One region of the Chromobacterium sp. ATCC 53434 genome, then DNA from elsewhere that is predicted to be linked to it. Evidence: predicted binding sites of a transcription regulator. Region 1 holds the regulator's gene; each other region holds the start of a gene.
What was found. Region 1 encodes FliA, which starts transcription of late flagellar genes. Its sites were predicted from a motif close to GCTAAAGNTNNNNNNNNNNCNGCCGATAAT; they were not measured.
Positions count from the first base shown of each region.

Region 2: CXB49_RS01965 (flagellin) is a predicted target of FliA. The motif match lies at 1,107-1,136, and genes of this name have one in related genera.
Region 3: CXB49_RS12855 (LPP20 family lipoprotein) is a predicted target of FliA. The motif match lies at 2,105-2,134, and genes of this name have one in related genera.

Region 1 is NZ_CP025429.1:3,886,017-3,889,287, reverse strand. Features, by position in the region: gene CXB49_RS17095 (exonuclease domain-containing protein) at 1-724, shown strand, start outside; gene CXB49_RS17090 (flagellar motor protein) at 802-1,551, opposite strand; gene CXB49_RS17085 (RNA polymerase sigma factor FliA) at 1,609-2,352, opposite strand; gene CXB49_RS17080 (flagellar synthesis regulator FleN) at 2,349-3,233, opposite strand; gene flhF (flagellar biosynthesis protein FlhF) at 3,224-3,271, opposite strand, start outside.
Region 2 is NZ_CP025429.1:461,400-464,670, forward strand. Features, by position in the region: gene CXB49_RS01960 (flagellin) at 117-965, shown strand; gene CXB49_RS01965 (flagellin) at 1,185-2,033, shown strand; gene CXB49_RS01970 (flagellar protein FlaG) at 2,107-2,535, shown strand; gene fliD (flagellar filament capping protein FliD) at 2,595-3,271, shown strand, end outside.
Region 3 is NZ_CP025429.1:2,852,523-2,855,793, reverse strand. Features, by position in the region: gene CXB49_RS12870 (DUF1737 domain-containing protein) at 70-282, shown strand; gene CXB49_RS12865 (EamA family transporter) at 269-1,174, shown strand; gene CXB49_RS12860 (GlxA family transcriptional regulator) at 1,167-2,081, shown strand; gene CXB49_RS12855 (LPP20 family lipoprotein) at 2,195-2,923, shown strand; gene CXB49_RS12850 (flagellar assembly protein T N-terminal domain-containing protein) at 2,924-3,271, shown strand, end outside.

The sequences.
Region 1 (3,271 bases):
GTACCGCAAGGCGCTGGCCCACTTCGCCGAGCGCAAGCCGGGACAGAAGAGCCACGAGGCGCGGATAGACGAGGCGGTGGCGCGGCTGGAATGGCGCGAGAGCCTTGGCGAGTTCGGCGCCCATCTGCTGGAGCTGCAGTGGCTGCGCCGCCTGCAACCGCTGCACAATCCGCGCGCGCGCATGATGGGCGAGGTGTGCACGCTGCAATTGTCGCCGGGCGACGACGGCTTCGTGCGGCCGCTGTCGGTGGCGGCGCAGACCATAGACTTCAGCCGCACCGCCGATCTGTACGGCCTGTTCCGCCACGCGCGCGAGGCGCGCAAGGCCCTGGCCCAGATCGCGCTGGCCCAGGGCCTGTGTCAGGCGGTGCTCGGCGTCGAGCAGGTCACCAGCCGCAAGGGCGCGCCGTGCGCCGCCTACCGCATCGGCCGCTGCCGCGGCGCCTGCGTCGGCGACGAGGGCGCCGACAGCCACAACCGCCGTCTGCAAACGGCGCTGCAGCGGCTCAGGGTCAAGCCGTGGCCGTTCGAGGGCGCGGTGGCGGTGGCGGAGCGTGACGAGGTGTGCGGCGACGTGGTCGAGCACCTGTTCGACCGCTGGTGCTATCTGGGTAGCCGCCGCAACGGCGGCGAGCTGGAGGGCGAGCCGGCCTTCGATCTCGACTACTACAAGCTGCTGGAGAGCGAGTTGCGCAAGCCGGGCAGGGCGTTGCGGCCATTGTGAGCGCTTTTGGCGGCCAGCATGAAAAAAGGCAAGCGATGCTTGCCTTTTTTCAAGTCCGGCGGTGATCGGCGCGGGGCCTACTCATGCATCGCCAGGAAGCCGCGCAGGCGGCTCTCGATGATGCGCGGGTTCTCTCCGCTGGCGATGGCGACGATGCCCTCGACGACCAGCTCCTTCATCGCCAGCTCCGACGCCACCAGGTGCTTAAGCTTGTTGGCCATAGGCAGGAAAAACAGGTTGGCCGAGCCGACGCCGTAAATGGTGGCGACGAAGGCCACCGCGATGCCGCCGCCCAGCTTGGACGGGTCGGACAGGTTCTCCATCACGTGGATCAGGCCCAGCACCGCGCCCAGGATGCCCATCGTCGGCGCATAGCCGCCGGCCGACTCCCAGATCCGCGCCGCCTGCTTGCGGGCGTGCTCGAACATGCTGATTTCCACATCCATCACCGCGCGCAGCGTGTCCGGCTCGGTGCCGTCGACCAGCATCTGCAGCCCCTTCTTGGTGAACGGGTCGCGCTGCATCGCGATCATGCCTTCCAGCGCCAGCAGGCCGCCCTTGCGCGAGGTCTGGCTCCAGTTGATCACTTCGCGGATCATCTTCTCGTGGTCGAAGTTGGGCGGGCGGAAAATCCAGCGCAGCATGCGCAGGCCGGCCATGAACTGCTTCGGCGTGCTTTGCAGCATCACGGCGCTGGTGGTGCCGCCGATGACGATCATGAAGGCGGTCAGCTGCAGCAGCGAACCGATATTGCCCCCCTCGATGGCCTGGCCGGCGACGATGGCGGTCACGCCGAGCACGATGGCGATTAAACTGATCTTGTCCACAATGTTTCCGTTATCGATCTGGTCTGAAGCCCGCCGTCATCCGGGACGGGCGTTTGATTACAGCCAGTCCTTCAGTTTCGCGCGCAGCCGGGCGATGGCCTGGCTGTGCAGCTGGCAGACGCGGGATTCGGTGACGCCGAGCACCGCGCCGATTTCCTTCAGATTCAGTTCCTGTTCGTAATACAGCGCCATCACCAGCTGGTCGCGTTCCGGCAGGAACTTGATCGCGCTGATCAGCTGCTGGCGGAAATCATCGTCGGCCAGCGAGGCCAGCGGATCGGGCGAATCGTCGTCGGCGATGTTGGCCACCGGATTGTGGCTGTTTTCGTCGTCGCTGCCGAAATCCTCGAAGTGCAGCAGCGTGGTGCCCTTGCAATCGCCGAGCATGTCCTGGTACTGCTCCAGCTCCAGGTTCAGCTCGGCGGCGATTTCCGATTCCAGCGGCGAGCGGCCCAGCCGCTGCTCCAGCCGGCAGATCGCTTCCTCGATCTGGCGCGAGTTGCGGCGCGCCTGGCGCGGCAGCCAGTCCTCGCGCCGCAGTTCGTCCAGCATCGCGCCGCGTATGCGCTGGCTGGCGAAGGTTTCGAATTGCACGCCCTGCGCCGGGTCGAACTGGCGCGCGGCCTCGATCAGGCCGATCATGCCGACCTGTATCAGGTCGCCCAGCTCCACCGAGGCCGGCAGCCGGGCGATCATGATGCTGGCCAGCTTGCGCACCAGCGGCGTGTGGGCCTCCACGTCTATCTCGACGCTGGGGGCCGTGTTGGCGTAGCCCGATCGGCGGAACGACGGCAAGGTCATAACGGTTTGGCTCCATCTGCCTCGGCCCAGTCGCGCGAGGCGGCAATCAGCAAATCCATGTATCCGGTACTGTCGCGCGCGGTTTCCGGCGCGTCCCAGTGCAACAGCACCGCGGCCAGCTGCGAGAACGCCGCCGCCGCCTCGCTGTCCGGAAAGGCTTCCATCAGCGGCCGGTGCAGCGTCTGGCTGCGGCGCACCGTGCTGTCCTGCGGCACGAAGCCCACCCAGCGCAGCGACACCGTCAGAAACTCCCCCACCACCGCCGACAGCCGGGTGAACAGCTCGCGCGCCTCGTCTAGATGGCGCGCGCGGTTGATCAGCACATTGAAGCGCTGCCGGCCGTACAGGCTGGAGAGGCGCTTGATATTAGCGTAGGCCGTGGTCAGCGAGTCGGCTGCCGGTGTTAATACCAAGATCAGATTGTCGGCCACGCTGGCCGGTATCGGATCGCGCGCCGGATCGGGCGCGTCGATCAGCAGCGCCGAGGCGTCGCGCTCCAGCGCGCCGAATTCGCTGCCCAGCCGCAGCCACAGCTGTGTGGAGAATAAGGCACGTTGCTCCGGTTGCGCATAGAGATTGATCAACTGCACGCCCTGTCTCGAAGCGATCAGCATGTCGTCCAGGCCGCCGGCGCCTATCATCTGGCCTTCCAGCGTCGCCGTCGACGGCACGCCCAGCCGCCGGGTCTGCACCTGGCCCAGACAGCAGTCCACCAGCAAGGGCCGCAGCCCGGCGTAGGCCAGGCCCAGCGCCAACTCGGTCGCCACCGTGCTGGTGCCGGCGTGTTCGGAGCCGATGAAAGCGAAGCTCGGCGCGCGCTTCTGCTGCGCGGCGAGCATGCGGAGACTGGCGGCCTGGTCCTGCATGACGCTTACAGCCATCCCGCCTGCGCCGCCTGCATGATGGGCAGCTCCTCGGC
Region 2 (3,271 bases), 1.7 Mb from region 1:
TTGGCGCGGATTTTTGGTAATAGTGCCATTTTCATAAGTATTCCCCGGCCGCGGCCGATCTTGCTGTCAACAGGCAAGAACTTTCGATGGTCCTCTGGGCCGATAAGGGGAATGAAATGGCAATCACCGTCAATACCAACCTGGCCTCGTTGCAGGCCCAGATCAACCTGAACGGCTCCAGCAACTCGCTGAGCCAATCGCTGCAACGCCTGTCCTCCGGCCTGCGCGTCAACAGCGCCAAGGACGACGCCGCCGGCCTGGCGATTTCCCAGACCCTGACTTCGGCCATCCGCGGCAACAACCAGGCGATCAAGAACGCCAACGACGGCATCTCCGTCGGTCAGACGGCCGAAGGCGCGCTGGGCCAGATCGCCAACAACCTGCAGCGCATCCGCGAAATCGCGGTGCAGGCGTCGAACGGCTCGGTCAGCAACAACAACCGCTCGCAGCTGCAGAACGAAGTCGACCAGCTGACCCAGGAAATCTCGCGTATCGTCCAGACCACCGAGTTCAACGGCACCAAGCTGCTGTCCGGCGGCGCGACGCTGACTTTCCAGGTCGGTTCGTCCGGCTCCACCGACAACCAGGTTTCGGTGTCCTCCACCGACCTGACTTCCGGCAGCACGCTGAAGTCGTACAACTCGGCGCTGACCGCGACCAAGACCATCGACGTCACCACCCAGGGCGGCGCCTCCGGCATCCTGTCCTCGCTGGACGCCGACATCTCGCAGATCTCCAATGTGCGCTCGACCTTCGGCGCGGTGCAGAACCGCTTCGACGCGGTGGTGTCGAACTTGCAGAACTACACCTCCAACCTGACCGCCGCCAACAGCCGCATCATGGATGTCGACTTCGCGTCGGAAACCGCCAACCTGACCAAGAACCAGATTCTGCAACAGGCCGGCAGCTCGATCCTGAAGCAGGCGAACTCGCTGCCGCAGTCGGCGCTGACCCTGCTGCAATAATTCTGGCAAGCGGCCCGGCCGCCGCCGTAGACGGCGGCGCCGGGCCAGGCGGAGCAACGGTTTTGACGATGGAGACGACGATGGGCTGAGGCGTAGCGCGCAAGGAGTGGCGAAAGAAAATGTGAAAATTCACGTTTTCGCCGTAAAGTTCGGAATGTGCCGGCCGATATGCAGTGTAAGCAAGCCTCTTTGCCCACACTGAGTATCAGGAGAGTCATCATGGCCATTACCGTCAATACCAATATTTCGTCGCTGCAAGCGCAGCTGAACCTGAACAATTCGCAGATGTCGCTGTCCCAATCGCTGGCCCGTCTGTCTTCCGGCCTGCGCGTGAACAGCGCCAAGGACGATGCTGCCGGTCTGGCCATTTCGCAGACCCTGACCTCGGCCATCCGCGGTAACAACCAGGCGATCAGTAACGCCAACGACGGTATCTCCGTCGGGCAGACCGCTGAAGGCGCGCTGGGTCAGATCGCGAACAACCTGCAGCGTATCCGTGAAATCGCGGTGCAGTCCGCCAACGCCTCCGTCAGCAACACTAACCGTTCGCAGCTGCAGAACGAAGTGGACCAGCTGACCCAGGAAATCTCGCGTATCGTGCAGACCACCCAGTTCAACGGCACCCAGCTGTTGTCGGGTAGCGCGGTGCTGACTTTCCAGGTCGGTTCGTCCGGCGCCAGCAGCAACCAGGTTTCGATTTCGTCGGTGGACATGACCTCCGCCGGCACGCTGTGTAGCTACAACTCGGCGCTGACCGCGACCGGTACGATCAACATCACCTCCCAGTCCGGCGCCTCGGCCATCCTGTCGTCGCTCGATGCCGACATCGCGGAAATCTCCACGGTGCGTTCGACCTGGGGTTCGGTGCAGAACCGGTTTGACGCCGTAGTCGCCAACCTGCAAAACTACGTGCAAAACCTGACTGCGGCCAATAGCCGGATCGTGGATGTGGACTTTGCTTCGGAAACGGCTAACCTGACTAAGAACCAGATTCTGCAACAGGCCGGCGCGTCGATTCTGAAACAGGCCAATACTCTGCCTCAAGCAGCCTTGACGCTGCTGCAATAGGTGTAAACTGATGGTATAGCCAGTCTGCAGCTCCGGTTGGGCAGCCGGAGCTGTAGCCATTAGGAGCGTGATCATGCAAATCCCTTCCATTTTGTCGCCAGCAACAACCGCTGCAGCCGCTCCTGTGCCTCGTCAGCAGCTGGTTGAATTGGCGCAAGCGCCTTCTAATGACCCGAATCAGCCGGTATTGGCCGATTCGAGCCAGGCTGTCGCCGCGGCTGGGCAGAGCCAGCAGCAACAGTCATCTGCCGATGCGCAGCAAAAGCAGCAAACCGATCCCAAGCAGTTGCAGGACTCGGTCAACCAGCTCAACAGTATGGCGGAGGAACTGAACAACAGCTCCTTGCAGTTTTCCGTCGACAAGGACACCGGGTCCACCGTGGTCAAGGTCGTCGACAAGGACAACAACAAGGTGATCCGCCAGATTCCGTCCGAGGAGGCGTTACGCATCGCGAAGGCGATCGGCGACTTCAAGGGACTCCTGCTGAAGGACAAAGCCTGATCTGATTGTCCCGATGCGGCTAGAAACATGGGGATAACATGACAGCCATTACCAGTTCCGTGGGTGCATTGGATGTACAGGGCATCGTCAGCCAGCTGATGATGATTGAAAGACAACCGCTCAGCGCCAGCATGAAGCGCTCCGACCAGTACAACACGCAGCTCAGTACGGTCGGCAAGCTCAGTTCGTCGTTGTCGGCCTTGCAGACGGCGATGACCTCGCTGGCGTCCGGGCGCTTCTTGCAGGTGTTCAAGGCTTCGGTCAGCGATACGTCGATGGCCGGCGTCTCGACCAGCAGCGGCGGTAATTCGGGCACCTTCCAGGTTTCGGTCGGCAACCTCGCCACCAACCGGCAGCTGGTGTTCGACCAGGTCGGCGGCCAGAACATCACCGATCCGAAGGCTGTGATCAGCGGCGCGCCCGACCAGTTGACCTTCCAGATCAACGGCAAGACGCAGACTGTCAAACTGCGCGACAAGCCGGGCGACCAAGTGACGCTGCAGACGATCAACGACAAGATCAACAGCGCCGGCGTCGGTCTGAACGCGTCCGTGGTCCAGAACGGCAGCCAGTACAAGCTGGTGCTCGCCTCCAGCGAATCGGGCACCGACAACCAGTTCACCATCACTGGCGGCGGAAGCGATTCCGATACCGCCGGATCGACGCTGGCCGGCCTGTCGCAGAGCGCCACCGGCGTTCAGGAGTCGCAGAAGGCGAAGAACGCCAGCCTGACGGT
Region 3 (3,271 bases), 1.0 Mb from region 1:
CGCGCTTGCCGCTGGACGCCCGCATGTCATAAGGTGTCGCCATTCGATTTGTCCAGATGAGGAGCAGTCATGCCGCAACATCGATCAAGCGCCCCGCCCGACGGCATGCCGGCCTACCGGCTGCTGACAGGACCGGATGATTCGGCCTTCTGCAAGCGGGTCAGCGAGGCGCTGGCGCTCGGCTACCGCTTGTACGGTTCGCCGGCGGCCGCCTTCAACGGCGAGCGCGTGATCGTCGCGCAGGCGGTGCTGTGGCCGGGAGCGAACGATGCCGCTGACTGACGTGGCGCAGGCGCTGGCCATCGTGCTGGTCTGGGGCGTGAATTTCGTGGTGATCAAATGGGGCGTGGCCGGCGTGCCGCCGCTGTTGCTGGGCGCCTTGCGCTTCGCGCTGGTGGCGCTGCCGGCGGTGTTCATCGTCAGGCGGCCGGCGCTGCCGTGGCGCTACCTGGCCTGGTACGGGCTGACGGTCGGGGTCGGGCAGTTCGGCTGCTTGTTCTCGGCGATCAAGCTGGGCATGCCTGCCGGCCTCGCCTCGGTGGTGCTGCAGTCCCAGGCCTTCTTCACCTTGCTGCTGGCGCGGCTGGTGCTGGGCGAGCCCTGGCGGCGCAGCCAGCTGGCGGGACTGGTGTTGGCGCTGGGCGGGCTGGCGCTGATCGGCATCGGCAACGGCGGCGACATGACGGCGCTGGGCTTTGGCCTGACCATCGCCGCGGCCACCAGCTGGGCGGCGTCCAATATCGTCGTGCGCGCGATAGGCAAGGCCGGCTTCAAGGTGGAGCCGCTGGGACTGGTGGTGTGGTCCAGCCTGATTCCGCCGCTGCCTTTCCTGCTGCTGTCGTGGTGGCTGGAGGGCGGCGAGCGGATCGTCGGCGCCCTGCGCGGCTTCGACTCGCAGTCGCTGTTCGCCGTCGCCTATCTGGCCTTCGCGGCCACGATGCTCGGCTACGGTCTGTGGAGCAGGCTGCTGGCGCGCCACGCCGCGGCCAAGGTGGCGCCGTTTTCGCTGCTGGTGCCGGTGGTGGGACTGCTGGCTTCGCACTGGCTGCTGAACGAGAGTCTGACGCCGGCGCAGCTGGCCGGCAGCGGCCTGCTGATGGCCGGCCTGGTGGTCACGGTGTTCGGCGGCCGGCTGCTGGCGGCGGTCGCGGATGGCGGGGCCCGCCGTGCGTGACATCTATTTCGTCCTGCCGCCCGGCTTGCTGTTGCTGGACCTGGCCGGTCCGGCCGACGCTTTTCGTCTGGCCGGGGAGCAGGGCGCCGGCTTCCGGTTGCATTACGTCGGCGCGTCGGCCGAGGTGGACACCTCGCTGGGCTTGCCGCTGGGCCGTGTGGGACCGTTGCCGGACGCGTTGCCGGACGGCTCGCTGGTGGTGGTGCCCGGCTCGACGCCGTCGGCCGAGGCCCATGCCCGGCCGGAGGCGCGGCGCATCGTCGCCTGGCTGGCGGCGCGCCGCTCGCAGCCCGGCGTGAGCTGGGTCGGCATTTGCTCGGGCAGCCTGCTGCTGGCCGAGGCCGGCTTGTTCGACGGCCGGAATTGCACCAGCCACCACAGCCTGCTGGAGCGCCTGCGCGCGCTGGCGCCGGCGGCCAGGGTGCTGGAAAACCGCGTCTTCGTCGACGACGGGCCGTGCAGCAGCAGCGCCGGGATCACCGCCGGCGTCGACCTGGCGCTGCACCTGATCGGCGCGCTGGCCGATCCCGGCGTCGCCCGCGCGGTGGCGCGCGAGATGGTGGTGTATTTCCGCCGCTCGTCGCAGGACCCGGAGCTGTCGCCGTGGCTGGCCTGGCGCAACCATCTGCATCCGGCGCTGCACCGCGCCCAGGACCTGATTTGCGCCGATCCGGTGCGCGACTGGCCGCTGGAGGAGCTGGCCGGCAAGGTGCATGTCAGCGCGCGCCATCTGTCGCGGCTGTTCCGCGATCACGCCGGCGTCTCGGCGCACGACTACCATCGCGCGCTGCGGCTGGCGCTGGCCCGTCAATGGCGCGCCGGCGGCCTGGGCAAGGAGAAGGCGGCGCTGGCGGCCGGGTTTTCCTCGGCGCGCCAGATGGACCGCGCCGCCGTCTTGCATGACTGACGGGCAGTTCGATGCCGGGCTTTTCTCAAGTTTCATCGCGACAGGCCGATGTTCGGGTTGACGAGCCCGCTGAATGGTTCATACCATTCGATCAATATCTATCGGTAATCGCCATGAAAACAGCCCGCTGCCTGCCCCGTCTTCTCCCCCTGGTCCTGATGGCCGCCCTGTCGGCCTGCACCACCGCGGCGCCGCCGAGGCCGGCGATGACTCCGATGGCGCCGATGCCGGCGAAGGACGCGGGCATGACGCCGTCCGGCGTCGGCTATGTCGGCTCCGGCGAGGACGGCAGCGTCGGCGAGGGCCAGGAGGTCAGGGTGGTGGTCAAGGAAGTCAGTCCGTTCCAGCCCATCATCGTCCGCGTCACCGGGACCGGCGCCGCGCCGTACACCAACAGCCTGACGCCGTCGCAGCGCAAGCTGCTGGCGATGCGGGCGGCGCGGCTTGACGCCTTTCGCGCGATCGCCGAACAGGTGCAGGGCATGAAGCTGGTCGGCAACAGCTCGGTGTCGAACATGATCGCCAACAACGATAGTTTCCGCACCTATGTGGACGCCTATCTGCGCGGCGTCACCATCGTCTCCACCAGCATGAAGCCGGACGGCACCAGCGAGGCGGTGGCGGAGATCACGCTGGATCAGGAGTTCTACCGCCAGTTCCGCAACACGCTGGACAAGACCGGCAGCGTGATGCAGGCCTCCAAGGATGTGGGCACCTCCGGCGCGCTGTGTCCGGAGGGCAATTGCGGCGCCACCCGCGTGGTGCCGTCGACCGCGCCGGTCATGACGCCGGCGGCCGCGCCGTCGTCGCGCTACAGCAGCAATTTCTACGTGAACCAGTAAATGGGGCGTTTCTCCGCGATTGCCGCCGCGCTTGCGGCGGCATTGGTTTTCAGCGGCCCGGCCGGCGCCGAAGTCCTGAACGCCGAGGGCGTGGCGCCGCTGGACAACGGCGTGGTGGCGGCGCGGGACATGGCGATACGCGATGCCTTGAAGTTGCTGGCGATCCGCAAGGGCGCCCGGATCGAGTCGGCGCAGGTGCTGGAAAACGGCGGTGCCGGCGAATCCGGCACGCTGACCGCCTCCGGTCCGGTGCAAGGCACGGTCAAGGTGCTGAAGGAGTACCGGCAGGGCAGTCTCTACCATGTGCAGATCTCGGTCGATACCGGCAATCCGGCCGCCGAGCCGGCC